DNA from 3 places in the Paenibacillus rhizoplanae genome. Region 2 is predicted to be linked to each of the others. Evidence: riboswitches for the same ligand, from Rfam matches in the RefSeq annotation. Region 2 holds a riboswitch; each other region holds the start of a gene.
What was found. A riboswitch is a leader RNA that binds a small molecule or an ion and turns the genes downstream of it on or off. The one in region 2 is predicted to bind S-adenosylmethionine.
Positions count from the first base shown of each region.

Region 1 (9,812 bases), on a different contig from region 2:
GTGAACGCAGAACTGCCTTGTCCATTATGTACCCGAAAGGAAGATCAGTTCGCATGAGAACCCTACTTGTCCTGGGCGGCGGCTACGGCGGTCTTGCCCTCATTCAGCAACTGCTGGATAATCATCTCCCTCTTGATTGGGAAATCATTCTGGTGGACCGGATGCCCTATCAGGGGATCAAGACCGAATATTATGCACTGGCCGCAGGCACCGTCACCGATTACCATCTGCGGATTCAATTCCCGGTACACCCCCGCCTGACCGTACGTTACGGGCAGGTGGGCTCCATTGATCTGGCGAGCAGGCTGGTCCTGCTCGATTCCGGGGAGCCGATAGCCTATGATATCCTGGCGATTGCCCTCGGCTGTACGGATAATTACCATAACATTCCGGGTGCAGAGGAATACACCTGCAGTATTCAGAGCTTCGCCGGAACCCGGGAAACTTACCGCCGGCTAAATGATGTGAAGCCTTATGGAACCGTCAACATCGTGGGCGGCGGGCTAAGCGGCGTAGAGATTGCTTCGGAGCTGCGGGAGAGCCGGCCGGATCTGAATATCTCGCTTATGGACCGGGGAGAACGTATTTTGTCTTCTTTTCCGGCCAAGCTGTCCAGGTATGTCGAGGAATGGTTCAGTGAGCATCAGGTGGAGACGATTGGCGGGGTGTCGGTCTCTCATGTAGAAAAGGATGCCATCTTCAATGGCACCCAGGCTATTCCTGCGGATGTTACGGTATGGACTGCCGGCATTCAGCCGGTGAAGGTCGTGCAGCAGCTTGAGCTTCCGAAGGACCGCGGAGGCAGGCTCATAGTGGGGGAATATTACAATATCGCTGATTATCCGGAGGTATATGTGATCGGAGACTGTGCCAGCCTGCCCTTCGCGCCCAGTGCACAGGCGGCGGGGGCCCAGGGCGAGCAGGTGGGCCAGATTATTCAGGCGCTATGGCGGGGGGAAACCCCGAAGCTGCATAAGATCAAGCTGAAGGGAACCCTCGGTTCACTCGGCAAAAATGCCGGTTTCGGCCTGATGGGCCGCCGCTCCGTCATGGGCCGGGTTCCACGCCTGCTGAAGAGCGGCGTCCTGTGGATGTCCAAACGCCATTTCGGCTGATAATCCCGGCTTAGTCAATCTCCAGGCTGTCCCAGGCCTCTGCTTCTCTTATAGCGGCTTCAATAGCCTCTTCCAGAGCAGCGGGGGAATCGGCTTCAATAATCTCGCCATCAACCATGGCGAACGGCTGGAGGTAACACTCTCCGCAGTTGTTCAGACAGCCGTACTCCACTACATCATATTCAGGGTTTTGTTCCAGCTTAAGCTTGAGCGGTTCAGTGCCGTGGCCGATGTTGCTGGCACAGAATTCTATAATTGGTCTCATGATGATCTCCCTATTCTGCCTTAACCATTTTATTTTTTAAGTTTTTGTACTATAATAAACATACGAAAGGAGTGATTGAGAAATGAGTGAGAATGTACAAAGCGCAACCATGTACGATGAAGTACTGGAAGTCCTTGATAAACTTCGTCCGTTCCTGCAGCGCGATGGCGGTGACGTGGAACTGATTGATGTTGAAGACGGCATCGTCAAGCTGAAGCTTATGGGTGCATGCGGCAGTTGCCCAAGCTCCACGATCACGCTAAAAGCCGGGATCGAACGCGCCCTGATTGAAGAAGTAGAAGGCGTGGAAGAAGTCGTTCAGGTATTCTAATCCCGTTTCATAACCATCCCGGCCTCCGCTAAGAGGCCGGGATTTTTTTTATTATAGTGGATTTCGCCTGTAGGATCAACCTTCTGGCTATTTCAAAAAAAAACCAGAAGCCGCTCCGCCAGCCATCTCCGGCTACCGGGCTTCTTCTGGTCTTCTTAGGATTATTCAGCTTCCCTAAGCTTAAGCTTAGAATGCCGGAACAATCGCACCTTCATACTGCTTCTCGATGAACGCCTTCGCTTCCGGGGAAGTCAGCGCTGCTGCCAGCTTCTGGATCGCATCGGAGTCCTTATTGTCAGGACGGGCTACCAGCAGGTTGGCATATGGAGAATCTCCGCCTTCAATGAACAACGCATCCTTCGTTGGAGACAGCTTGGCATCCAGTGCGAAGTTGGTGTTAATCAGCGCCAGGTCCACTTCATCCAGCTGACGGGGCAGCATGGCTGCATCCAGCTCAATGATATCCAGCTTCTTAGCGTTCTCTGTGATATCCGCTTTGGTGGAAGCAATATCCGTGTCATCCTTCAGCTTGATCAGACCGTTCTTCGCCAGCAGAATCAAGGCCCGGCCTCCGTTCGTCGCATCATTCGGAATCGCAACCTTGGCACCTTCTGCCAATTCGTCGATCGATTTGATCTTTTTGGAATAGGCACCAAATGGCTCTACATGAACAGCAGTTACAGATACGAGATCCGTACCGTTCTTGGTGTTCTGATCATCGAGATAAGGCTTGTGCTGGAAGAAGTTCGCATCGAGCTGCTTCTCAGCAAGCTGTGTATTGGGCAGGATATAATCCGAGAATTCTTTGATCTCCAGCTTAATGCCTTGGGCTTCAAGCTGCGGGGCAATCGCTTTGAGGATTTCCGCATGTGGTACAGCAGAAGCACCAATTACCAGGGTTACCGGGTCGGCAGCAGGCTCTGTAGCAGCCGCTTCTGTAGGTGCCTTTGTCGCAGCAGAGCTCGTGGCGTTATTCGCCTTGTTGTTTCCGCAAGCGGCAAGCACCAATACCAAGGTCAGGCTGAAGAATGTAAGCAGTACTTTTTTCATCTGTAAATCCCCCTCTAATCCATATGGTTTATTGAATAAGGCTATATGTGGACGTACCTTATTTCCGTGTAAAATGTCTTACCAGCCGGTCACCGGCCATTTGCAGCAGCTGCACCAGAATCACTATCAGAGCTACTGAGATAATCATGACTTCCTTCTCATAACGATAATATCCGTAACGGATCGCCAGGTCTCCCAGGCCGCCGCCGCCAATAAATCCCGCCATGGCAGTATACGAGACAATGGTCACTATAGTAATGGTTATTCCGGCAAGCAAGCCCGGACGAGCCTCCGGCAGCAAGACGCGCATAACGATCTGCCCGGTGGATGCCCCCATACCCTGCGCTGCTTCAATAATTCCCCGGTCAACCTCCCGCAGCGCCGTTTCCACCAGTCTGGCGAAAAAGGGAGCCGCACCGATCACCAGTGCCAGAATGGTTCCACGCACACCGATGGAGGTGCCCATAATGATCTTGCTGAGCGGGATCAGGGCGACCATTAGAATGATAAACGGAACGGAACGCAGGATATTTACGATGAACGATAATACCGAGTAAACAGCTCTGATAATAACGTTATTTGATCCACCCCATAAATATAGCATAATTCCGAGCGGTAAACCAAGGATAATTGTGAATATTCCTGAAATAACAACCATGTTAAGTGTAGCCACCGTTGCATCGAGCATTTCTGCCCAATCAATCTTATTAAAATCCAGTCCGCCCATCAGGAAATCACCTCCACATCAAGACCTTGCGCTACTAGCTCTGTAAGCGTGGCTTCAACCGCATTGGCAGGTCCTTCGAACCGGACAATCAGCTGCCCGTAAGGAACATCCTTGATCGTTGAGATGGTGCCATGGAGAATGGCGAAATGAACCCCGGTTCCCTGAACCACCTGGGAGAGCGTGGATTCGTAAGTCTTGTGCCCGAGAAAAGTGATCTTGACCGACTTCGTATAGCCTGGCTGTACAGCATCAATCGCCTGCCGGAGCGGTCCGCCCGACTGAGTCTCACTGCGGATGAATTCTTTGGTAACTTCATGCTTCGGCTTCAGAAATACCTGGGCCACTTCACCCTGCTCCACAATTCCTCCGCCATGAATCACGGCAACGCGGTCGCAGATGCTCTGAATCACATGCATTTCATGGGTAATCAGCACGATGGTCAGATGGAATTTGCTGTTGATATCCATCAGCAGGTGCAGAATGGAGTCTGTCGTCTGCGGGTCAAGCGCCGAGGTCGCTTCATCGCATAACAGAACGTCCGGATCACTCGCCAGCGCCCGGGCAATCCCGACACGCTGCTTCTGTCCGCCGGATAGCTGAGCCGGGTACTTATTCCAGTGCTCCTCCAGTCCGACCAGGGCGAGCAGTTCCTTGACCTTTTGTTCAATCTCGGTTCTTCCAGCTCCGATCAGCCGCAGCGGAAACGCGATATTATCATAGACTGTAGCCGATGAGAGCAGATTGAAATGCTGAAAAATCATCCCGATCTTGCGCCGCTGCTCCTGCAGCTGTCCCTGGCTGAGCGCTGTCAGCTCCACACCGTCCACCCACACCTCGCCCGCAGTCGGGCGCTCCAGCAGATTAATGCAGCGGATCAGCGTGCTTTTGCCGGCCCCGGAGTGACCGATCACCCCGAAGATTTCCCCCTTCTTAATCGACAGGCTCAGCGCAGAGAGTGCAGTTGCCTGCTTACTGCCTTTGCCGTACACTTTGGTTATATCCTTCAATTCTATCAACCGCTGCGTCCCCCTTCTGTTCTAGCTTCCATCATTGCAAAAAAGGCCCCTTACGATCCGTGCAGATCGCAAGAGGCCCTGTGTGTATAATGACAATGCCTTCTCATCTGCCAAATACCCCGAATTGAAGGCATTGTAGGAATTAGCACCATGACATTTGGATGCAGCACTTAACTGAATTCAAACCGGTTGCCGGGCTTCATCGGGCCTATCCCTCCGCCGCTCTCGATAAGATAAAAGTATGAAGTTATATATTCCGTATCCTGTCAGAAGTTAATGTATGCCTAAGTATATTCAGTTTCGAGTTTTTTGTCAAAGGTAAGTTTTTACGAACGGGCATGTCCGGATTTCAGGCCTGAGGCCGCTTTATTCTTGTGCCATTGTTCATTACCGTACCTGTATGCGGCAGCCAGAGATTGGCATACCATCTCCAGGCTCTGCTTCAAATCCTCCAAATGGCTGTCGAGATCCTCCAGACGAATCTTGTCATGCAGTCCCTGGTGACGCTGCCAGAGATCGTCCGTCATCTCCGCATTCATGTAATGGATCTCAGCGTTGCGCCGCTTGCGCAGATTCTCTACCGGCTCCCGGTAGGAGTTCCTGATTCGCTCCAGTTCGTCCGCCAGCGGATGGTGCGCCTGAAGCAGCTGAAATTGCCGCAGCACCGTGAAGTAAGAGAAATGCACCTTCACCTTGGCGGTATTGAGATTGTACAGATTATTCAGCACCGTGCCCAGCTTGTCCAGCAGCGAGAAGACACGAATGAAGCCATCCTTATAGAAATACACATATCTGGCGTACTCCCCCTGCTCGGTGGACGACATATCATCCATATAACCGGCAACCACTGACTTTCGGAAAAAGGCGGCTGCGAACCAGCTCTGCTCCAGCTCATCCAGGGAGGAGATCAGGCCGCGCGTCCAGATTTCCAGCTTGCGGTATTCATGGTCATGGTCTTCATGTGCCGCCATCTCCTTGCGCAGCATGGAGGCAGCCTTCGCCATGGACTCCATAGCTTCAGCCAGCACACCGCTGTTCACGCGGGGCGGCTCTCCCAATAATGTCCGCAGCATATTTTGACCCTCCTTAAAGTTCACTTTTACACTAGAGGAAAATAACGGTTCCAGTTGCGGTCTACCCGCTTTGCAATATCCTCGCTCGGAGCCAGCTCCTCCGGGTATCCCGGCTTCATCCGGGCATCTATAATGATCGGCAGCGTATAGCTGACAGTGCCGCGGTGTACCTGGGCCGCCGAATAGATATCATCCGCCGGATTGAAGCGGGTGAATACGCTCCACAGGAATGAGGTCTGCGTGCTTACCGCTTCTTCCGCCTGATCGACCAGTACAATCAGCGGCCAGGCGGTCTCCCTCTCCTTGAAGACAGACACCAGCCGCTCCGGCAGCTCCGGGTCCTCTTCATAGGATGCACCGGAAACGGCTAAACATCCTCCGCAATAAGGCACAGCGGCGGTGATTGATGGAAGCAGACCCTCTGTATACGTCCTTGGCAGCTGACGGACCGGACTGCCGAGGCCCGCCATCACCGCTTTGCTGCCGTGATTCAGCTTTCGGCCGGTATAATCCAGCGTATCCATGGAAGTATTGGCAAAGATCGTCAGATCCGATTGCGGGTTGAAGCGCTCAAGCACCGTTTCGAGCAGCTTAGGGAAATCGGTCAGCTCCACCTGAACATTTGTCAGCAGCAGGAATTTGGTTAAGGAGAGCTGGCCTTCCCCCAAAATACGAAACGCTGACACCATATACTCACGCGGATAGCTTTCCCTCACAACCGCTGAAGTCAGTGAATGTGAACCCGATTCGGAGTAGGACCATAAGGCTTTGACCGAAGGAATCAGCAGAGGATAGGCCGGAGCGAGCAGCCGCTGCAAATAATCCTTCAGATAATAGTCTTCCTGGCGCGGCTTGCCGGTGATGGTCGCCAGGAAGATGGCATCCTTGCGGTGCCACATCCGTTGAACATGCATGACCGGGAAATCATGCTGCATGGAATAGTAGCCGGACTGGCTGCCATACGGCCCTTCCGCTCTCCGCTCCAGCGGAGACACACGCCCCCGGATGGAGAACTCCGCCTCGGCCGGAATCTGGTGCCCGCCCAAGGGGTCCTTCACCATGGGGAGCTTGCCGCCCAGCATCAGCGAGGCCAGCAGCAGCTCTGGAATCCGTTCCGGGACCGGTGCCACTGCCGCAGCAATCAGGGCCGGCGGTCCGCCGATGAAGACAGACACCGGCAGGGTCTCGCCGAGAAGCTCTGCCTGCGAATGATGGAAGCCGCCGCCCTTATGAATCTGCCAGTGGATGCCTGTGGTGCTGTCGTCATACACCTGAATCCGGTACAATCCGAGATTATGATCCTTCGGGTTGGTGATATTCTCCGTATAGACCAGAGGAAGCGTGATGAACGCCCCGCCATCCTTAGGCCAGGCTGTAATCCGGGGCAGCTCCTTCAGAGGGTCACTGCTGCTGCAGACGCCGAGCACCGGAGCCTCTCCTTGCGGTATATTCTTGGTGCCTGCCCTCAGCAGCTCAAGCAGCACCGTCTTTTCCCGCCATACGCCGGCGGCGGAAGGCGGAATCAGCTGCTCCATCGCCGTTGTCAGCGACTTCAGCAGCTGCTCCGGTCTTGTCCCAAAGGCTTTGTTGACGCGCCGGACTGTACCGAACAGATTCGTAGCAACCGGGAACGGTGTTCCTTGCACGTTCGTGAACAGCAGTGCCGGGCCTTCCTCCTGCACCACCCGGCGGTGAATTTCGGCAAGCTCCAGATAAGGATCAACAGGCGTATCTATCACTGCCAGATCCTTATCCCTGCGGAGCTGCTCGATCCATTGTCGTAAATTACCGTAACGCACTATAGCCTTCCTCCTCAAACAGGACGTTATGCTTATCCCGTCCACCGTTGCCGTATGCTTATCACTTGCTGCTCCTGCCAGCTCCGCTTAATTGCCAGACCCTTACACTCATGTAGCACAGAACCCCGAAGAGCCCGGAGATCAGCACAATATGAGACATCGCAGCAAATATGTACAATTTTTCATTATTCAGTGTGTATACCACAGCCGCTCCGCTGAATACCTGCATCAGGCATAGCAGAACTGCCGCTACTCCCAGAGCCCTCAGCTCAGGCAGCTCCTTATACTTCCAGAAGGCCAGATGCCCAAGCATAGCCGTCAGCAGGAAAAGAATCGCCGCCGCAATCCGGTGCACGAATACGATCCCTACTCCGCCGCTCATCTCCGGAATCCATTGTCCGTTACACAGCGGCCAGCCGGAGCATCCGCCCTGGGAGCTGGTGTGGCTTACATAGGCCCCAATGTAGACAACGATATATGAATATACTGCAGTAACCCAGGTTAAGTTGCGGAAGGCTGGGCGGACTTTGGGACTTCCCATGCTGAGACCCGCTCCTGGGGAGAATGTCCACCGGGTCCCAAGCGCCAGCATCAGCGAACCGGCGAAGGCGATCAGCGAGAAGCCCATATGCAGGGCCATAACCGCAGCCGACTGCGACTTCACTACTGCAAGCGCTCCCATCCCGCCTTGAACGATGACGAAGATCAGGGTCAGCAGGGCATAGGCCAGCAGATCTTTACGGTGCCTGGCATAACGCCAGAAGGCAACCATGGAAGCCAGGGACAGCAGGCCAGCCAGGCCGCTGAACAAGCGGTGGGTATATTCAATCAGAGAGCCGATCGTATAGGCTGGAATCAGCTTCCCGTGGCACAGCGGCCACTGATTTCCGCACTCCAGTCCCGAACCGGTCTTGGTCACCACAACCCCGCCGAACAGCGCCATGAACATAATGAGACAGGTCAGATAGCTGAGCCATTTTAATTGAAGTGTCGTCAATAATATCACCCGTATTGTATAGGAATGAGTAGCGTCAAAGAATAGAAAAAAAGCACCGCTTCTGCTCGGATAGGGCGAAAGCGGTGCTGCGGAATTACTTGTGAATGCTGAGATAAACGTCCAGCGCCGTATCAAGGAACTTCTCAATTTCCTCCCGGGACTTCCGGAGCTTGTTCACAAACCGGACCAGTTCCCGTCCATCAGTGTACGCGACAAAGCTAGGAATGCCCAGTATATTCTGTTCCTGGCTGACATCGCCTACGGCATCGACATCCACTTCGACCAGGGTAAGACGCTCAGCATATTTCTGTTCCACATCAGGCATGAACGGATCAATAAATTTGCAATCCACACACCAATCTGCCTTGAAGACTGCCACCGTCAGGCGCGGAGACTGAATTGCTACCTGGAACTGGGCAGGCGAGCTGATTTTGTCCATCAATTGACCATTCCCTTCTATCAGAAAGTTCCACACGAAGCTTGCTCTTTAAGTGAATCAAAATGTACGGAATAAGTCAAACAATAATGACAAATCAAGACAATAGTCATATCATTATTCACCAGCGCGTACACGGGCCGGCTGCAATTTCATCAGAGGACCCAGCACCTTGCGCAGCGGACGGGGATAACCGGCAATCTCCTGGCTGCTGAGTACGCCCAGAATAATCAGGAGAACCAGATAGACGATCACGACTGCCGCTCCAACTACCAGACAGGTAATCAGGAAGGCCAGACGGGCCGGCATCAGCTGAGTCATCAATATACCTGCTTCATTAAGGCCATAACCGATTCCCCCCGAAGCCAGGACCGCAATGGAGAAGCCTCCCCAGCGTTTGCCGAGAATGGCGAAGGGGACGATTTTTTTGAGCATCCGCAGATTAAGCAGCGTTATGACAATGAAACACAGGGCTGTGGAGCCGATAATGCCATAGATGCCGAACCACTGGCTGAACAAGAAGTTAGAACCAAACTTCACGAGGATACCAACAAGCACGTAATACATGGATATCCGCGATTTGCCCATTCCGAGCAGGATCGAGTTGGTAGTCATCATCGTAATCTGGAAAATAGTACCGAGCGTCAGCATCGCCACAATACCGCTGCCGTCCAGAGTTTTGAACAGCAGGCCATTAACGGAATAGGCAGCCACGACCAGTGAGAGCACAACCGGTGTGCCGGTCAGAATGGACACCCGCATGGCCAGTGTGATCTGGCGCTGCAGGTGCTGCTCATCTTTGCGGGCAAAGGCGGCAGATATAATCGGAATCAGCGATGCACTTAGGGCGATCGACAATACCGGAGGAATACCGGCAACGCTCTGTGCACGGCTACCGAAGATACTTAGGGCCCAGGTAGCCCGCTCCATCCCGATCTGACCGCTAAGCAGCGGTACAATAAAAGAAGTATCAATAAAGTTCACTACAGGCACAGTAACGGAG
Region 1 is NZ_JBHUKY010000035.1:10,553-20,364, forward strand. Features, by position in the region: gene ACFSX3_RS21410 (NAD(P)/FAD-dependent oxidoreductase) at 54-1,115, shown strand; gene ACFSX3_RS21415 (YuzB family protein) at 1,126-1,380, opposite strand; gene ACFSX3_RS21420 (NifU family protein) at 1,463-1,711, shown strand; gene ACFSX3_RS21425 (MetQ/NlpA family ABC transporter substrate-binding protein) at 1,898-2,761, opposite strand; gene ACFSX3_RS21430 (methionine ABC transporter permease) at 2,820-3,488, opposite strand; gene ACFSX3_RS21435 (methionine ABC transporter ATP-binding protein) at 3,488-4,504, opposite strand; SAM riboswitch class I at 4,605-4,739, opposite strand; gene ACFSX3_RS21440 (Cthe_2314 family HEPN domain-containing protein) at 4,831-5,577, opposite strand; gene ACFSX3_RS21445 (UbiD family decarboxylase) at 5,604-7,376, opposite strand; gene ACFSX3_RS21450 (COX15/CtaA family protein) at 7,438-8,382, opposite strand; gene ACFSX3_RS21455 (thioredoxin family protein) at 8,468-8,812, opposite strand; gene ACFSX3_RS21460 (putative polysaccharide biosynthesis protein) at 8,927-9,812, opposite strand, start outside.
Region 1: it holds a riboswitch for S-adenosylmethionine, as region 2 does, so the genes downstream of both, ACFSX3_RS21435 (methionine ABC transporter ATP-binding protein) here and ACFSX3_RS17100 (DedA family protein) in region 2, are expected to answer to the same signal.

Region 2 (9,812 bases):
CTTCATCCAAGTACGCTGGAACAGCTGATCAATTCAGGCAAGGACATTATCGCTGAAGTGTTCTGGACCCAGTGGCAGCCGGGCAAGCTGGAACAGCCGCAGGTGTGGATGCATGACGAATACAACCAATGGGAAGCGTTGCCGGGAGAAAAGCTTTCACCTGAGGAGATCAAGCGCCGCCTGCATGCTTTTCTGCTTAAGATGAGGCAACCGGGAACCTATGAAGTCGGCGGACTTGGTGCCTGTACTCTGATCAGCATCAAGGCCATCAAGTCCGGTATTAGTTACAAGAAGGTCCGAAACCTCTCCTATTGGGGAGAGGATCGCCATTTCTGTATCCGTGCAGCAGCACTTGATATTCCCCTCTTCGTGGATACTCATTATCCGGCGCTGCATATCTACAGAGACAGTGATCTTGACAAAGTGGAGGAGTTCGTAAAACTAACAGATGCAGAAGCTAATCTAATTAAGCTGCAAGCTGCTGATGCGGAACATGTTGTCACCCCGGCAGCGGCACAACGCCGACACAAGCTGACTCTCACGATGATCGTCAAGAATGAAGCCTCAAGGTTCCTGCGGAAGATTCTGGAAGAGCACCGCAAATATATCGACGAGGCCGTTATTATCGATGATGGCAGCACAGATGAAACAGCAGAATTAATTAAGGAGGTTCTGGGGGGAATTCCGCTTAAGTTGATTTATAATCCGGTCTCCCGCTTCAACAATGAATCCGAGCTGCGCAAGCAGCAGTGGGAGGCGGTGGTTGCGACCCAGCCGGAATGGATTCTTAATCTGGATGGGGATGAGATCTTTGAATCCAGCTTTGCCGAAGAAGTGGACTCCCTGCTGAGAACGGAGAACTGCGACTTATTCTGCTTCCGCCTCTACGATCTATGGGATGACAACCATTACCGCGAGGATAAGTACTGGCGGGCCCACATGAGATACCGGCCGTTCCTGGTCCGCTACCGCGAAGACATTACCTATCTCTGGAATGATCTCCCGCAACACTCCGGGCGGTTGCCAGAGAATATTTGGGAATTGCCTCATCAATTGAGCAACCTGCGGATTAAGCATCTCGGCTGGTCGAAGCAGGAATTTCGGCTGGAGAAGTATATGCGTTATATGCAACTGGACCCGAATGGCAAGTACGGCTGGAAGGAGCAGTATCAGTCCATCCTTGACGAGCATCCCCGTCTGTTGCCTTGGAGCGAATAGTAAGGGCATCCGTTTCTGTTACTGGAAGATCAGCAGTAGCGTGCCCACCACGAAGCAGTAGTACGAAAAGTAGATCAGGTTCCCCTTCGCCATAATGCCGATGAACCAGCGCATCGCGTAATAAGTGGCGACCAGTGTGGTGAGGAAGGCAATCATATAGGGAATTGCCAGCGCGGAGCGGTTAGGATCATGCACGATGTCGGATGCACCCAGGATCAGACCGCCGATACTAATAGGAATGTACAGCATGAAGGAGAACTTGAGTGCGGTCTCCTGCTTCATCCCGACGGCGATCGAGGCGATCACGGTTGAACCGGAACGGCTGATACCGGGAATCAGGGCCACTGCCTGAGCCAGTCCGACAAGAATGGCATCCCGCACGGTAAGATTTCCGTCTCTTTTTTGCCCGCGCAGATTGCGGATCAGCCAGAGGGCCACCCCGGTAACAAGTAAGCTGATGGATACGGTATGTACGGAGGTGAAGACGCGTTCGATCGTATCCTTGAAGAACACAGCAGCCACGGCTGCAGGAATCGTACCTATCACAATATAGAGGCAGAACATGAACTCCGACCGGTACTTGGCATTGCGCGTGCGCATATAATGGAAGGCACCTGTAATCAGATCCAGAATATCTTTGCGGAAAATAAAACAGATGGCGATCAGGGATGCCGTATTCGTTAAGATTTCAAAGGATAGCCCATTCTGCTTCATGCCGAGCAGTCGTTGTACGATGATCAGGTGCCCGCTGGAAGAGACGGGAATCGGCTCCGTCACTCCCTGCACGAGACCCAGCAATAAGTATTTTAGCCATTCGAACCAATTCTCCATGAGTTCCTCCTGAATATCAACTGCAATTTCGTTAAGCCTGTCTTCTTCTTAGCCGCTTGGACAAGACGTACAGTCCGAAGCCGAGCAGGAACAGGGTTGCCGCCGGAATAAGGTAAGGCTTGACGATCTCGTCCACATGCTCCCACTGCGAGCCCAGCTTGAAGCCCAGATAGACATAGACCGAGGTGATCGGAAGCATGGCCAGGAAGGTGTACAGACTGAACTTGAACACATTCATTTTGGCGATTCCGCAAGGGATGGAGATCAGCGTTCTCACACCGGGGATGAAGCGTCCGTAGAAGGCCACACCGCTGCCGTATTTCTCAAAAAAACGGTCGGAGGCCTCCAGATGATGCGGGCGGATGAACAGATACTTGCCGTACTTATCGACCATCGGCCTGCCGCCATACCGGCCCAAGGCATACAGTGTTAGCGGGCCGAAGGTGCCCCCGACAGTACCAGCCAGGATCGTAAGCAGGAGCTTCATGTCCCCAAGATACACCCAATATCCGGCAAGCGGCAGCACGATTTCAGCAGGTACGAATTCAAACGACAAGGCGATGACGATACCAGCATACGACAAATCTTTGAAAAAGAGTATAAATTCCGTAATCCACTCTGTCATGCATTTCTCTCCCTTCTCAAACAAAAAGCCCCCTAATTAAAGGGGGCAGTCTCATCAACTGTCAGCACCCTCTCATCTGTGCAAGGCATCCGGGATGCCTCTAGTGCTGTGCCTTAATGCTTATAGCATGCCGGTCACAGCGGTATCATCGGGCGAAGCCCTCCACCGAACTCTGGATAAGAGTATTATTCAATTTGATAACATTAAAACATACCTGTTACCCATTAAGCAAGTTTGAGAGAGTGGGAGAAACTGTGTATAAAATATGAAAGCGTTATCGCAGCTCAATCCTGAACACATCGCCCGCTTGCCCGCCGAACACGGCCATTCCGCCGTCCGGCAACCGGACCGAAGGGTCTTTGCTTACCTTGAAGTGGCTTACAATCATCCCGTCGGCATCATAGACAACGAAACCGCCGCTTGGGGGAGAGGTAACGGTCATGGTTTTGCCGGCAGCCTTCTTATCAATCTTGAACCATACACTCTCGCCGCCCGCAGGAACGGTGCTGGTAGAGGCAGGGCCTCCGTAGATCGGCTTCACGGCGTTCTCGCTAATATAATCATTGCCGTCAATGGTTAAATATTCGGCACCGTTCTGCTTGGAGAAGGTCAGATCGAAGGCATCTCTTCCGTTCATGACTGGAATCTCAGCCGCATTGACGGCGGTGTTCTCGTCCACAATCCGCGTCCCGGTGGCATAGCCTTGTTCAACCTCAATAGTCTTCGTCAAGATGGAAGGGGAGAGGTAGAAGAAGGAATTGATTTTCTCATCCACAGCGTAGTAATGCTTCCCGTCTCTTTGCGCCCAGGCCTGCTTCGTAGAAGCATTCAGCGGACTTACCGCAAGCTTCTGATATTCATACGTGACCATTAGCATTTGACCAACGCCAGGGATGCTCAGGTGGGTATTCAGCTTCAAATAGGTTTTGCCGTTCTTCTGTTTATCGAAGCTTATGGCGGCGCTGCCGTCCGGGCTCGTGAACTGCCCCTTGCCGGTATAGATATACTTCTGTGCAGGAATGAGTCCCCCTTCAAGCGCAGGCAGATCAATCGCTCCGTCCTTAATGGTTATGGCTGTGGTTGCGCCGACAGTGCCATATAATCCCGCAAAGGACTGCATCTCAGCTGGCATAGCCGCTTTAACAGGAGGCTTGAAGGCAGCATCCGGCAGAATCTTGTTAATCTTCCCGGTGTCCTTCAGGTAGGCCAGCAGCACATTGGTGGCGAAAATGGTGTTATAGATTGAGCTTCCGCCTGACGAGAGCACCGCGATGGATATATCGGATTCCGGCAGGGTAATCAGGTCAGCGTGATACATGATGGTATCTCCGCCTTTGGATAAGGCTGTGATTCCGTAATCACTGAACGGCGCCAGATCTACGGCATCCCAGCCCAGACCGTAATTGAAGCTGTTTCTCTCCTCAGGCACCCAGATCCCGTTCTTGTATTCGGGCTGCTGCATCGCTGTAGCGGAGGCTTTCGACAGAACGTCTGGATGCTTTCCGTTCAGCATCTCGGCGAATGTAGTCAGATCTTCGGCTGTGGAATAGAGGCCACCCGCTCCGAGGATATTGGCGTTCTCGCTAGGCAATGCCTGCGTTAGACCAGGGAAGTAGGTTTTGGCGAGCTGCTGCCGGTTAAAGGTATCCAGCGGCGTCTTGGTGGAGCTTAGCTTCAGCGGGCTGCTCATGTGCTGATCCAGGAACTCTGTATAGCTATTGCCCGTCACCTGCTCAATCATCAGCTCCAGCAATTGAAAGCCGTCATTGCAGTATACGGAATATGCGCCGGGATCGGATTTCAGGCGTTCGGACTGAAGCCTGGTCAGCAGCTCATCATGATTCTGTGTATCGGCATCGTCCATCAGAATGCTGTTCCCGTAGTGGCTGCCGTACAGGCCCGAGGAGTGGTTCATTAACATGCGCGGGGTAATCTGCTTGTACCGCTCATCGGCCATCTTGAACTGCGGCAGATACGTGGTCAGCGGCTGATCAATGTCAATGATCTTATCTTCTGCGAGCATCATCGTGGCTGCGGAGACATGCATTTTGCTGACCGAGCCGATGCCGAACATCGTATCCTTGGTGATCGTCGTCCCGGCTGCCTTATCGGATACACCGAAGCCGCCGGATACCGTAATCGCACCTCTATCCCTGATTGCATATTGCATGCCGCTTACCCCGTAATCGGATACGATCTTCGAGCCCAGCAGGCGGGCTGTTGTCTGCACCGGGCTCTCCTTCTCCTGCGCGGCAGCCGGGGCCGCAGGAATCACTAACATGGCAGCCAGTACGACTGAAGTTAACTTGTTCATCTTGAATTCCTCCTCTTGTGTCTCTTAGGTAATCTTCCTGAAGTTATCATACAGGCAGAAGAGAGGAACGTGGCTTGAACAACCCTGAAACGCTAATAACGATCCCTAAAGTGCATTTTATATAGAGGCTTCGCGTGAGAAGGGGAGGACCACCATATTGTTGAATTCCCGATGCCCGGCTTCAATCGTCATATTCCCGCCGTACTTCTCGCAGATTCTGGAGATATTGGTCAGGCCGATGCCGTGGTATTCCGGGTCGGGCTTCCGGCTCTGCAATGGGGCGGTCACCGTGGCGGTGTGATTCAGGATATGGATGAACAGGGCGGACTCACTGGAGTGCATCTGGATCAGAATGTAGCGGTCCTCGGCGAGCCGTACTTTTTTGGAGGCTTCAATGGCATTGTCCAGCATGTTGCCCAGCACAACGCACAGGTCATAACGGTCGATGTGAAGCTCACGGGACAGCAGCTTAAGGCGGGTGTCGATTCGGATGCCGTTCGCTTGTCCGATATTCAGCGTGTTCGTGACCAGCGCATCCACCACCAGATGGCCGGTGTTGACCCGCTGGTAGGCATCCTCCACTTTATTCAGCGTGAGCTTGATATGCGCAAGAGCTGCCGCCGGATCATCCCGCCGTATACATTCTTCAATGTAGAGGAACTGCTGATGGGTGTCGTGGATGATTCTTTTGATCGACTTGAAGCTGTGCACCGTCTTCTCATAGTTGGCGTCCTGATAGTTCATCTGGTGCTGAAGCTGGGCGTTCTCATGCATGAACTGGAACTTGTCGGTAATGGTATCGAAGATATAGACGATCATCACATTCAAGAACAGGAAGCCGAGAATCGCAAAAAAATAATAGAAATCCTTCGTGCTGTTAACGGTAAGGATGTTGATCTGATAGGTGCTGATGAGCGGGACAATCAGGAACATCACATAATACCGGTAGGGCAGGGAGACGCTTCGCCGCTTGGAGATCAGCCGGATGATCTGAATCACCGGGAACATAATAATGCAGCTTAGGATCAGTCCCTTGATGAAGGCCTGCCGGTCAATTCCCGTACCCGTGTCCATGCTGGTGTAGTCTACCGAATCTATCATTGAGAAAATATACAGCGAGATAAAGCTGACCACCGTCATCAGCACAGCGTACAGCGTGGAAAAGATCACCTGGGTCTTCATCTCCACCTTATAGGCTTGCGCCATAGTGAAGATCATCAGCAAGGCTACGCCGGAGGAGAATATAGGGGACAGCGGGGTGACCAGGTAGAGAAAGCAGAGTACCCCGTAGATGAGGAAATATATGATCCGGTTAGGCTTTCTGGCGGACTTATCAAACACGGAGGCAAAGAAGAATTGGGTCTGAAAGCACATCACCAGTACCACACAGACGACGAGAGTCAGATTATAGTGAGTCATAGGAGCTGCCCTTCATGATCATGAATTTGGTGTAGAAGTCCTTAACCTCTTTAATTTTGGACCGGCCGATGGGGAACTCCTGCCCGCCCGACATCAGCACGGAGCCGCCCGCGAACTTGTGGACATGCAGCAGGTTGATAATAATCGAACGGTGGATCTGCAGGAAATGGCTGTCGCGTAGGGCTGAAGCGTACTCTGCAATAATCCCTCTGGTCTCATAGATCTCCGTGGTGGTAATCACATTCAGCTTGCTCTTGACCGTCAGGCTCTTGGCCGCCTCAATCCCGATAATATCATCATGTCGCAAGACGACTTCCTCATACCCGGACTTGATAACCATGAATTTCTTAGTCTGGGCCTGGAAGTAATCACACAGCTTCAGGATCTTCTCCTCCAGGAGCTGCGGGGCGACCGGCTTGATCAGATACTGGAAGGTAATCACGTCGAAGCTCTCCACCATATATTCAGGGTAGCTGGTCAGGAATATAATCTGTTCGTCAAAATGCTTCTGGCTTCTCAAGCGGCGCGCCGCCTGAATCCCGTTCATACCGCCCATCTCCACATCCAGAATCAGGATATGGAAGGGGGCTCCGCCCTGTTCATAGTGGGAGATTAAGTCCTCTCCCGAAGGAAACAGCTCAATTTCAAATTCGGTATCCGTCTTGACGGATAAGCCGACCAGAATCCTCTTCACCAGCTCCCGCTGCTGTTCTTCATCCTCACATATCGCTACCCGATACATCCAAGGGTCCCCCTTCATTCCGGCTCCATGCCTAAGCAGATATTTGTACACAACATTATATAGCATTGTCCAGGGGAAGGAGCGAATCAGGGGGTCAAACGCATAAGTTAATCCCTGGACTGCAAAAGCGAATCGGTGAAAATCCGGAGACCAGGGCGGGCGCTACGCTTTTACGCGGGTCGTTCCGCCCGCTCCGCTGTTTAAGCGTGTAATCTACTTCCACAGCCGCAACAGCGGCCCTGCCTCGCCGTATACGGGATCACGCTCCGGCAGCGGAACTTCGCGGATCTCGGGGAGCGCCGCAGCGAAGTCATCCGGGTCCGCCCGGCGGGTGTTATAATCCATGCCGCCGGGATAAGCACCGGCGATGCGGAAGTCCGGCGAAGCCGTGAGCTTCTTGTGTGCCGTCCCGGCAGGCAGCACCACAACGTCACCGGCCTCCACGCTGGCGGTGTATCCGGCATCTCCGCCAAGCTGGAGGCTGGCGCTGCCGGAGATCACGCCCAGCACCTCATGCGCGTTGCTGTGATAATGGTGATAGGGGAAGACGCCGTTCACCCAGCTGTTCAGCCAGCCATTGTTATTGAAGATCTGTTCGGTGTCTTCCGGGTGGTCCCGGAGAACACCCTTATACAGCAGGACCGGAAGCTCCGGGTTGTTCGGCAGCAGGCCATCCGGCTGGAAACTGAGCTTCATTATAGATTCATCCTGCTCCCGGCCTATATAGTTATGTTCTGGCATAGCGGATCATCTCCTTTGTATATAGAATTACCCTGATGCTAGTACTGCACACCATGGATTCTATTGACGGGAATTTTTTCTGTGAATGGTGCTATTCCCTGTGCTTTACCTGCTTGTAAAAGGGTAATTGATGGCATACAGTGTAACATAGCTGTTATAGATGGTTGTGAAAGGGAGGGGTTATAGTGAGAATTATCCGTAAAATCAGTATCCTGCTGGCGGCCGCGCTGCTGCTGCCTGCCATTCTGGTGCCTCAGGGGGCAAAGGCTGCTCCCGTACAGGCGAAGGCTGCGTCAGCCGGGACGGTGGCCGCTGCCGCTTCACCCGCCCAGAGTCCGGCCACGAACGGACTGGTGCCGCTGACCGGCGCCATCAACGGGAATCTGCCGATTCATATGTCCATTAAGGTGGAGAGCGGCGGGAAGCTGACCGGAAGTTATTATTATGATAAATACAAGAAGACAATTAGACTCACCGGTACAGTCAGCGGCAAATACGCAAATATGTATGAATACGATGCAAAGGGCAAGGAAACCGGCCATTTCGAGGGCTGGTGGATCCCCGGCACCGGCTTCGCCGGAGTATGGAGCAACCCGGACGGCACCCGCCAGCTTCCGGTAGAAGCATTGACAGCTGCCGCCGCAGCCAGCGCCAAGGTTCCGGCAGCAGCGGACTGGAGCGGGGAGTGGTATATGGAGACGTATTCGCCCTTCTTCGGATCTTATGTTGAATTCAGCAATGTGAAGAGCGATAAGCTGGTCTTCTCGATGGATGCCTACGATGGCGCCCATTCCGGCCAGCTGTATGAAGAGTCGGCAGTGGTCCGCAAACGGATGGCCGTCTACAAGGAAGAGGACGGTTCCGTAGTCTTTTTCTATCTGCTGAACGGCAATCTATATGTCACCAGCCCTTCGCCGGTGTATTCTGCCGGGGCGAATGTAACCTACACCGGCCAATATACAAGAGATTCGCAAGAGACGGTCTACACACTGCGTGACACCGGTGTCTTCAAGACGGCCGCAGATGATAAGGCCTTCCGTAAGCTGGTAGGGGAAGATTATGATCTGTTCCTGTACAGTATGCAGTTGCTGGATGAGCCGAAGGATCTGGACGGTAAAGGGGCAAAAGTGGTAGAGGGCGGCGTCAGAGGGCTGTTCACCCTTACGGAAGCCATCATCATGTATGATAAGCAGGGCCATTTCTGGGCGGCTGCGCTTGATTCGGATGAAGCCTCTGATTCAGAGGAGATTCCTGAGACCTTCGTACGGTTCTATACGAATGTTCCCGGCACCAGCAAGCTGCCGAAGACTATTGTGAAATGGATGGAGGATTTTCCTGATTACGCAGTGGTCTATATGAATTTCTGAACCTTCGCCAGAGCGTTTTAAGTTCCCCGTAATGGGTACATTGAAAGAGTGAGGTCTGTCTGACATGGGTAGCTACTGCACGAGAATCAGTGTACACCGGTTATGTCAGCGGATTCGCATGTCCTGCAGCTTTTCACTGAAAGGACGGGACAGCGCGGATGCGCAGGTCCTGCCGCTATAATGAAAGCTGCGGGTGCAACAAGAAACGGTATGCCTAACCCCTGACCGGGGGGCGGCATACCGTTTTTGTATGGATTCTGTTATCGCCGAAGTTCCGGCATGGAATCAAGTATATAGACGCTTCCAATTCGCATACCAGCGCTCAACCTTCGCGGACGGAGTGAGCTTCAGATCCCGCCAGAGCAGGCTGCGCAGCTTCTCATATTGCTCCTGTACGAAGCTCAGCTCACCCAGCCGGTTATAGAATTCCATGAGCGCCAGGTAACCCGGCTCGTGGTAGGGATGCAGCTCCACAATCCGCTGATAGGTGTTGACGGCCTTGGTGATATTATCCTTGACGGTATAATAATCGGCCAGCTCTGTGGCATGCTGTAA
Region 2 is NZ_JBHUKY010000029.1:3,070-12,881, forward strand. Features, by position in the region: gene ACFSX3_RS17090 (glycosyltransferase family 2 protein) at 1-1,218, shown strand, start outside; gene ACFSX3_RS17095 (undecaprenyl-diphosphate phosphatase) at 1,237-2,049, opposite strand; gene ACFSX3_RS17100 (DedA family protein) at 2,081-2,674, opposite strand; SAM riboswitch class I at 2,744-2,857, opposite strand; gene ACFSX3_RS17105 (serine hydrolase domain-containing protein) at 2,949-4,988, opposite strand; gene ACFSX3_RS17110 (GHKL domain-containing protein) at 5,106-6,407, opposite strand; gene ACFSX3_RS17115 (LytR/AlgR family response regulator transcription factor) at 6,394-7,149, opposite strand; gene ACFSX3_RS17120 (cupin domain-containing protein) at 7,363-7,890, opposite strand; gene ACFSX3_RS17125 (hypothetical protein) at 8,076-9,257, shown strand; gene ACFSX3_RS17130 (response regulator) at 9,543-9,812, opposite strand, start outside.

Region 3 (9,812 bases), on a different contig from region 2:
TTGGAGATAACGCCGGTCTGTCGGGTGCACTGGGTCTGGCCAAGCTGGCTTTGGACCGCAAGTAGGATCTCCTGTCAAAAAGACATTGACTGTTTCGTAATATATGGTATTCTAGGTTTTAACAGTATAGCATTTAAGAGGAAGCACCTCTTTCACGAATTTCGTGGGAGAGGTGCTTTTTTGCGTTCAAATATAATAATGTATATGTTTCACGCTATACATTATCCTTATATTTCTCGCTGAAACGGTACCGTCCTTTAAAAGGACGGCAGAACCGTTTTCACTTGCCAGCGCTCATGCGTACTGTAAGACGACGAAAGTAGGGATTCATATGCAGATCGTATTTATGAACCGTTTGTGCAGAAGATCAGGAGTGGACGGGGAGGTTTTTGCCCAGCTGTGGATTGGAGAGGAAGAGGGTCAGTGGCGTCTTGGCTGGCGTGATTTCTCCGGCGAACAAGAGACGGGCGACAGCCTGTGGTATGAAGGCGGATCATGGAATGAGATGCTCTGTGTATACCGGCACGAGCTTGCCGTGAAGATGGGGGATGGCTACCGCCCGCTGATTGACGGGGTATTTCATGACGAGGATAACCTCAGCAGCCGCAGCCAGGAGCAGCTTAAGCTGCAGTATTACAGTGAGCAATACGGGAATGAAGCCATCTTCGAGGAGCTGTGCTCCTGGCGCAGAGGGAAGGCCTCCAGCGAACGGAAGGCGCCTTATATCCTGGCCAGCAACCGTCTGCTGCGCATGATCAGCGCGTTTCTTCCCCGCACGGAGGAGGAGCTGCTGCAGCTTCCGGGTGTCGGTGAAGGCAAAGCCTCACAATATGGAGCGGACTGGCTCAGCATCACCGCGGCGGCTGAGCGTGAGCATGATTTTCCGCTAAGCTGGGTGAATCATGCCATTGACGAAGAGAGCTTTGTATCCTGGCATTATAAGCAGAAGGAGCTTAAGTACAAGAAGCAGCTGGAGCGGCTGAGACTGCGGCGTGTTCTGTTACAAGGGATCGAAGAGGAGCAAGGGATGGAGCAGCTTAGAGTGCTTAGCGGAGTTTCCCGCCGTGAAGTGCTTGAAGTGGTAGAGGAGCTGGAGAAGGACGGCTACTCGGCCGAGAAGCTCATTGCCCTGGAGCTGAGCGAAGTGAGCCCCGAAGAACAGAACAATATTTGGACAGCCTATGAACTGATCGGTGACAACTTCCTGAAGCCTGTCCTCTACAAAGCTTACGGCGACAACTTCGTTCCTGCTGACGGACTCGATCTGTATTACGAACGCCTGCGGCTAATCCGCATCCGTTTCCGGCGTGAGCATCCGGCGGCGGTAGGGATGGTCACGCCTCAATAATTATTGAGGCGTGACGGCCTGCATCAGCTTCAATCCGGCGGTCCTGATGACCTGAACTCCTGGGCAGCGCGCAGACGCATTACATAACGGTGACATATCAAAAAGACGAAGGCTCTCCGAGTCCCGGAATAGCCGGGTATACGGTGCCTTCGTCCTTCGTATTCGTCCGCTCTGCTTCATAGCCACTCCTTCTTACGGAAGATAATGAGCATTCCGCAGCCTAACGTCACCATGACGGCAATGACGCCATAGTAGCCGTACTCGGTGTGAATCTCCGGTATATTGTCAAAGTTCATGCCGTAGATCCCGGTAATCACGGTCAGCGGCATGAATATGGTAGTAATCGCTGTAAATACTCTCATGATTTCATTGGCGCGGTTAGCAATACTGGACTGATAAGCTTCACGTAAGTTGCCCATGAGATCGCGGTACGTTTCGAAGGTTTCAGAGATCTTGACCGCATTCTCGTAGATATCGCTGAAATACTTCTGCAGCTGATCGTCAATCAGGCGAAGATCCTTTTTGTTGAGCGTGTTGATAACTTCCTTCTGCGGGCCGAGCATCTTCTTCAGCCAGAGAATCTCACTGCGCAGACCGATGATCTCGCTCAGATGCGATTTCTTGGTATGCATGAGGATGTCTTCCTCCAGCTTCTCAATCCGCGCTTCAATCCGGTCACCGACCGAGAAGAAGTTGTCGACAACGAGGTCGATCAGCAGATAGAGGAAGCGGTCAGGCGTATTGACCTCCTGCTCCCACAGTACGGGCTTCAGGACACGCAGCTCATGGATCTTCTGCTTCGTAACGGTAATAATGAAATGTCTGCCAAGGAATACGTTGAGCGCACGGAGGAAAATTTCCTCATCATCGAACCGGATGCTGTTCACCACGATGAAATAATGACTCTCATAAATCTCCAGCTTCGGACGCTGATCCTCTTCACTTAGACAGTCTTCCACAGCCAGATCATGCAGGCCGTATATAGGCTGAAGCTCTACAAGGTCTTCCACATCCGCATCAATCCAGTAGAACCCCTCGGCAGGGGCGGTTAAAGTTTCTTCAATATTGTCAATAGGCGTAAAAACCCCTGCATTTACCAGCCGGATTTTCATCTGATTCACTCCTTATGTCCCTGGTCTTCTCCAGGGGTATGCTAATTTCAGCACACGGGAAAAAATCAGCTTGGCCGGTGGTACAATCATGGATGAAGGCCAAAAGACGGTCCGAGAGCATGAAGAAAAAGGGCTCCCGCCGCCGGCAAGCTGATGTTAATCCTGTGTGGTTGTTCATTCTGCACGCTTATTCGCGAGCCCGGGTCGCCTTCCATTTTCTCTCACCTCTTCTTTTCGCCGTTTTGGGTTTGAAACACTTGTCTAGTATAACGCCGGGATATGGCTCTTACAAGAGAAATTGTTTTCTGTCATAAGGCCCCTTCAGCATTGTATGGACTTGACGAAAAGGAGGTTCATGATTTAAAGTGAAATTTAAGAAAAAGCATCTTTCGGATGCTTCAAGGTTATTTAACTGAATACAGCTAAATCTTATCAAGAGCAGGTGGAGGGACTAGCCCGATGAAACCCGGCAACCGGCGTGTGAACGCACGGTGCTAATTCTTGCGGAAGCTTTGCAGGGCGTTATTCGTCCGGCGGAAGTTCTCTGGCAGATGAGAGAGGCGCATATGACTGCATGATATGACCTTTCTCGCCCGGGAAAGGTCTTTTTTCGCTACCCTGCCTCAGTATTAACCACCAAGTGGAACCCCATTTCAGTTAAGGAGTGAACAGCAATGCCTATCAAAATTCCCGACAGCCTGCCGGCTAAAGAAGTGTTATCCGGTGAGAATATTTTTGTAATGGATGAAAGCCAGGCCTTCCATCAGGATATTCGTCCCCTTCGAATCGCCATCCTGAATCTGATGCCAACCAAAGAAACTACGGAGACACAGCTGCTGCGCCTTATCGGGAATTCCCCGCTTCAGGTGGATGTTGTCCTGCTGCATCCCAGCTCCCATACGTCGAAGAATACTTCGGCTGAGCATTTGAAGAGCTTTTACAAAACCTTTGATGAGATCAGCCACCGCCGGTTCGACGGCTTGATTGTAACGGGCGCTCCCGTAGAACAACTGGAGTTCGAGGATGTCAACTACTGGGAAGAGCTGAAAGTGATTTTTGAGTGGAGCAAGCAGAATGTAACCTCGACGATGCACATCTGTTGGGCCGCGCAGGCAGGACTGTATCATCACTTCGGCGTGCGCAAGGTGAGTCTGCCGGACAAATGCTTCGGAGTGTTTCCGCATACGATTAGCCATAATAATGTCAAGCTGCTGCGCGGCTTCGATGAAGTGTTCCATGTTCCGCATTCCCGCCATACTGATGTCTCCCGTGAAGATATTGAGCAGAACCCGGAGCTGCAGATTCTGGCAGAATCCGAGGAAGCCGGGGTGTACCTGGTGGCTACGCATGACGGGAAGCAGATTTTTGTCACCGGACATTCGGAGTATGATCCCTTCTCGCTGAAATGGGAGTATGACCGGGATATCGCCAAGGGGATGGAGGTTGCCCTGCCGAAGCACTATTATCCCAAGGATGATCCTACCCGCACACCGCCGGCAGTCTGGCGCGCCCATGCTAACTTATTATTCGCTAATTGGCTCAATTACTATGTATACCAGGAGACTCCTTACGATATCGGGGCATTTATCTAAGAGGTTGACTTATTATTATAGAAGCAATTAATCAGGTGCATACACATAGCCGGGTGCTTTGGAAGCGAGTTTAACCCGAAGAATGATCAGGTTGTGTACGCTTTACCAAACTTTTAGGAGGCAATGGAGATGGACGAGAAACTGAGAATTGAGAGCAGACTGGCACAGATGGGTTCGATGGAGGACCCCGCTACCGGGGCCATTAATTACCCGATTTATCATGCGACGGCCTTCCGTCACCCGAGACTTGGACAGAGCACAGGCTTTGACTACATCCGCACCAAAAATCCTACCCGTTCTGTACTCGAAGAAGCGGCAGCGGCCCTGGAATCCGGGGATGCCGGCTTCGCCTGCGCTTCCGGTATGGCTGCACTGACTACCGTGTTCACCTTGTTTGGACAAGGGGATCATCTCATTGTATCGCTCGACCTGTACGGCGGAACTTACCGGCTGCTGGAACGGATTCTCTCCAAATACGGCATCAGCGCCTCCTATGTAGATACGAATGATCTGGAGGGTCTCGAAGCGGCCCGCCAGCCGGGTACGAAAGCTGTATTCATTGAGACGCCGACCAATCCGCTGATGATGATTACGGATGTCGAAGCGGTATGCACCTGGGCCCGCCGTCACGGGCTGCTCACGATTGTGGACAATACGCTGTTGACTCCGTTCTTCCAGCGCCCGCTGGAGCTTGGGGCAGATATCGTGGTTCACAGTGCGACCAAGTATCTGGGCGGGCATAACGATGTGCTGGCGGGGCTGATTGTAACCAAGGGCGCAGAATTGTCGGCTGAAATGGCCATCCTGCATAACTCCCTGGGAGCGGTTCTCGCACCGAATGACAGCTACCAGCTGATGAAAGGCATGAAGACCCTCGCCCTGCGCATGGAGCGGCATGAGAGCAACGCCCTCGCCATTGCCCGTTATCTGCAGGAGCATCCGGCTATTGCCGAGGTCTTCCACCCGGGCCTGCCGGACCATCCGGGCTATGCCATTCAGAACCGCCAGTCCAGCGGCAACACGGGAATCTTCTCCTTCAAGGTAAAAGAGGCCAGCTATGTGGAGCCGCTGCTCCGCCACATTAAGCTGATCGCCTTCGCCGAGAGTCTGGGCGGTGTTGAATCGCTTATGACCTATCCGGCGATACAGACCCACGCCGATATTCCGGCTGAAATCCGCGATGCGGTCGGCGTGGATGATCGCCTACTGCGGTTCTCGGTCGGCATAGAGCATGTAGATGATCTGATCGCCGATCTAAGGCAGGCCCTGGAGGCCGCCCGGAGTGAGCTGGAATAAGGCAATGCGCCGGACCTGGCCCGGCATGTGAAGATTCGCAGAACGTACAAGCAGCAGTGCCTTCGGGCGCTGCTGTTTAATTTTGCCTGGGACAAGGGCAATTATCAGTCCTGCGCAGCGAAACATTTCTCAAGAACAGCTGATTGTGATACGATGGGAGAACGAGTATTTTACTTCAAATTAAATTTATCTATACTACTTCATAGATTAAGAGGAGGCCGTCAACGGTGAGTGCAATTGACCTTATTCTGGATAAGACACTTAAGGGTGAGCGTCTTCAACTGGAAGACACGATCACGTTGTTCGAGAGCAATGAAATTGAGAAGATGGGCGCTGCTGCAGATATTATTATGAAGCGCTGGCACCCGGAGCCTGTGACGACATTCGTCATCGGCCGCAACATTAACTACACCAATGTATGTGATGTATATTGCCGCTTCTGCGCCTTCTACCGCAGACCCGGTTCGGAGGAAGGCTATGTGCTTCCCGATGAGACAATCTATCAGAAGATTGCTGAGACCATGAGCGTAAACGGAACCGAAATTCTGATGCAGGGCGGTACGAATCCGAATCTGCCGTTCAGCTATTATACGGATATTCTGCGCGGCATCAAGCAGCGGTTCCCGGAGATTACGATGCATTCCTTCTCACCTGCTGAGATTATGAAAATGGTTGAGGTCTCCGGCCTGCCGCTGGAACAGGTCATGCGTGAGATTCATGCTGCGGGCCTCGATTCTCTGCCCGGCGGTGGCGCAGAGATTCTCGATGACCGTACCCGCCGCAAGATCAGCCGGCTTAAGGGCTCCTGGCGCGAGTGGATGGATGTCATGCAGACCGCACACCGGATCGGCATGAACACGACAGCCACGATGGTTATCGGGCTGGGCGAGAGCATGGAAGAGCGGGCGCTGCATCTGCTGCGTGTCCGTGAAGCGCAGGATGAATGTATTGCGAACAAATATGACTCCGAAGGGTTCCTGGCGTTCATCTCCTGGACCTTCCAGCCGGATAATACGAACCTGAAGCTTGACCGGCAGACACCGGAGGAGTATCTGAAGACTGTAGCCATCAGCCGTCTGGTGCTGGATAATATCAAGAACTTCCAGTCCTCCTGGGTAACGATGGGGCCTGAAGTAGGCAAGCTCTCCCTGCAATACGGCTGTAATGATTTCGGCAGCACGATGATCGAGGAGAACGTAGTCTCCTCCGCTGGCGCGACCTACAAGGTCAACATCGAGTCCATTACCCAGCTCATCCGCGAAGCAGGGAAGATCCCGGCGCAGCGCAACACGCGCTATGACATTCTGCGCACGTTCGAGGATGCGAATGCGAAGATCGATAATGATTTTGTGATGCAGAACTAGAGGCTAGCTATAGGGTGCTTTTGGCATAATGGGGTAAATACATCAAGGATAAAGTAGCGGGTATGTACTACACATCTTGTAGTATTTACCCCGTTAATTTTACATGTTCAACTACAACGCTTGTTCAATATTAATCCCTAAGGCGAGGATTAGTTATGGATAAGCGTTATTTGTCTTTTATAAGTACAATAATAAATCGGATAGTTTTTTGATGTTTAGATACCTTGTGCTTGCTTGAGAATTCGTTCTTGATAGGACTAATACTGATTGTATACCCAGAGCTGATGCACCATCTAAGTTCTGTTCATAATCATCGACAAATACTGTTTCTGTTGCCGGCAAATGCATCGCATCAAGTGCATGGCTGAACATGCCGGGATTAGGTTTGTTTTCTCCAAGTTCAAAACTAAGTGTCATATTATCAAAATACTCATAAATACCAGCATTTTTAAGAACCCTTTTGATTGACGGGTCGGTATCTGAAATAACTCCAATCGTAACCTTTTCTTTCAGGCTTTCAAGGGTCTGTTTTGTATGATCAAAAAACACATAATTAGCATCGTTATACACTCTATCGTAGGCAATGATTTCAGCTTGTTCGTCGGTAAGGTGAATTTCAGGTAACCCTTCAGCCATTGTTTTATAGTAATTTGTATACCTTTCAAGCTCCTCATCTTCAGTTTTGTAAACTTCATTTTTGAGGTGCTCATTTGCTTTTGAAATTGCCGTATTCAATTGTTCTTGTGGTATTGACCCTAGTATTTGCGGATTTATGTATTCCAACGCTTTTAATGTTATCCTCCAATCACCTGTTGCAGGGCGGAAAATCGTCCAGCCAAGGTCGAGAAATATACCGCGTACAGGTTTTTGTATAGTCATTTCAACTCCCCCTATAAATCCTATGGTATTGTAAAAATCCATTTATAAAAGAGTAATTAATCTGTTTTTATTTCCTGTTTAACCTGTCCAACAGGATGGAGTCCAATTGAATTGGCTTTTTCCGCTTTCTTCACTTAATTGTTCGCTTAATTGTAAAATGATATCGTTATATTTTACAAAAAACGATCAATTAATGTGAGATTTTACACAACAATTTATAAGAGTTAATGCAATTTGATAGATTCATAGGCAGGGCTATGATACAATTTTTCGGACAGTGGTAGAATAATATAGCAATCACAGGGAGGAAATTAGATTTATGGGAGAGAGAAGATGGAACAAGCCGATAGCTTCTTTATTGGCTACCACAGTTCTGGCAGCACAGATGCTGGGCGGAGTATTCAATGTTCCTGTGCTGGCGGCAGGAAAGGCTGAGGCTTCTCCGGTGATTAATCCGGGAACCATTAATTTACGTTTGATGAGCACTACTGATGTTCATACGAACGTATATGGATGGGACTATTTTAAGGGTGCCGCCTCCGCGACTGTAGGTCTGGACCGTACTTCAACCTTAGTAAAGGCTGCACGCAATGATCCAGACGGCAAGTACAACCTTTTGCTGGATAATGGCGATTTAATTCAAGGAACACCACTGGGAACGTACATGGCCCAAGTGTCTGACTTCAAGACTAGCGAGGACCAGATTCATCCGATCATCGCAGCTATGAACCTCATGGGTTATGATGCAGCAACCTTCGGCAATCATGAATTCAATTATGGATTGGATTATCTGGACCGGACAGTTAAGGGCAATGTGAGCAGTGCAACCTATAAAGAGTCTACGGGTGCGAAATTCCCTTATGTGAATGCAAATATTTATAATAAGTCAGACGGTAAAAATACGTTTGAACCTTATCAAATCATCGATAAAGTAGTAAAGGACAGCAACGGCAATACCGTTACCATTAGAGTCGGCCTCATGGGTCTGGTTACTCCGCAGATTATGGAGTGGGACAAGGTGAACCTGGAGAAAAACGTTGTTGCCGAAGATATTGTGGAAACGGCGAAGAAGTTTGTTCCTGAAATGCAGAACGATGGTGCGGACGTTATCGTCGCCATGACTCATTCCGGGTTCGACGCTGCGGCCGCTGAAGGAACCGGAGCAGAGAATGTCATTAACCTGCTGAGCAAGGTTCCAGGCATCGATGCCATTACCTTCTCGCATACCCACAAGGTATTCCCGACGAACGGGGATGACAGCAAGCTGGATGCTTCCTTCAAAGATCCGTCCACCAAGCTTCCTTACAATAATGATGTAGCCAAGGTAGATAACGTTAACGGCCATATCAATGGCACTCCGGCAGTACAAGCGGGCTATGGCGGAGGTTACCTGGGCCTTATCGATCTGAAGATCGCCCAGAACAGCAACGGCGAGTGGACAGTAGACAAAGCAGGCTCCAAGGCTTCTACACGCTCTATTGCTGGCGCAGCCGTTGACTCTGCCATTGATGATCTTGCCGGAGCGGCACATCAAGCTACGATTGATTACGTGAATCAACCGCTTGGTGTAACAACTGCGCCGATGAACAGCTACTTTGCTATGGTGCAGGATGATCCGACAGTACAGATCGTAACCTATGCCCAGCAGCAGTATGTATCTAACTTGATTCATACTAACGAGAACTTGGCTGATTATAGAAACCTGCCGATCTTGAGCGTCGGTGCACCATTTAAGGCCGGACGCAACGGCCCTGAGGAATATACGGACATCAAGAAAGGCAACCTTACGATTGCCAGTGCTAGCGATCTGTATCTCTATGACAACACGCTGAAGGCGATTGTAGTTAAGGGTTCGACCGTCAAAGAATGGGTGGAGATGAGTGCAGGAGCGTTCAACCGCATTAAGCCTTCCATCTCCACGCCTCAGCCGCTTTTAAATTCAGCATTTGCTGTGTTCAATTTCGATGTGATTGACGGCATCAAATATACGCTTGATGTCACCCGCAATGCGAAGTACAAGCCCGACGGCAGCATCAACGATAAGTCCTCCAGCCGGGTAACCTCCATTACTTATGGCGACAAGGCACTGGATCTGGAACAGAACTTCGTGGTCGTTACCAACAACTACCGTGCAAGCGGCGGAGGGAACTTCCCAGGTGTCAAAGAAGCTAATATGATTATTGATTCCCAGATGGAGAACCGCCAGGTGCTGATGGATTAT
Region 3 is NZ_JBHUKY010000014.1:33,087-42,898, reverse strand. Features, by position in the region: gene ACFSX3_RS05650 (ROK family protein) at 1-65, shown strand, start outside; gene ACFSX3_RS05645 (HRDC domain-containing protein) at 332-1,348, shown strand; gene corA (magnesium/cobalt transporter CorA) at 1,525-2,460, opposite strand; SAM riboswitch class I at 2,887-3,018, shown strand; gene metA (homoserine O-acetyltransferase MetA) at 3,135-4,052, shown strand; gene ACFSX3_RS05630 (aminotransferase class I/II-fold pyridoxal phosphate-dependent enzyme) at 4,182-5,348, shown strand; gene mqnC (cyclic dehypoxanthinyl futalosine synthase) at 5,576-6,712, shown strand; gene ACFSX3_RS05620 (HAD family hydrolase) at 6,890-7,591, opposite strand; gene ACFSX3_RS05615 (bifunctional 2',3'-cyclic-nucleotide 2'-phosphodiesterase/3'-nucleotidase) at 7,911-9,812, shown strand, end outside.
Region 3: it holds a riboswitch for S-adenosylmethionine, as region 2 does, so the genes downstream of both, metA (homoserine O-acetyltransferase MetA) here and ACFSX3_RS17100 (DedA family protein) in region 2, are expected to answer to the same signal.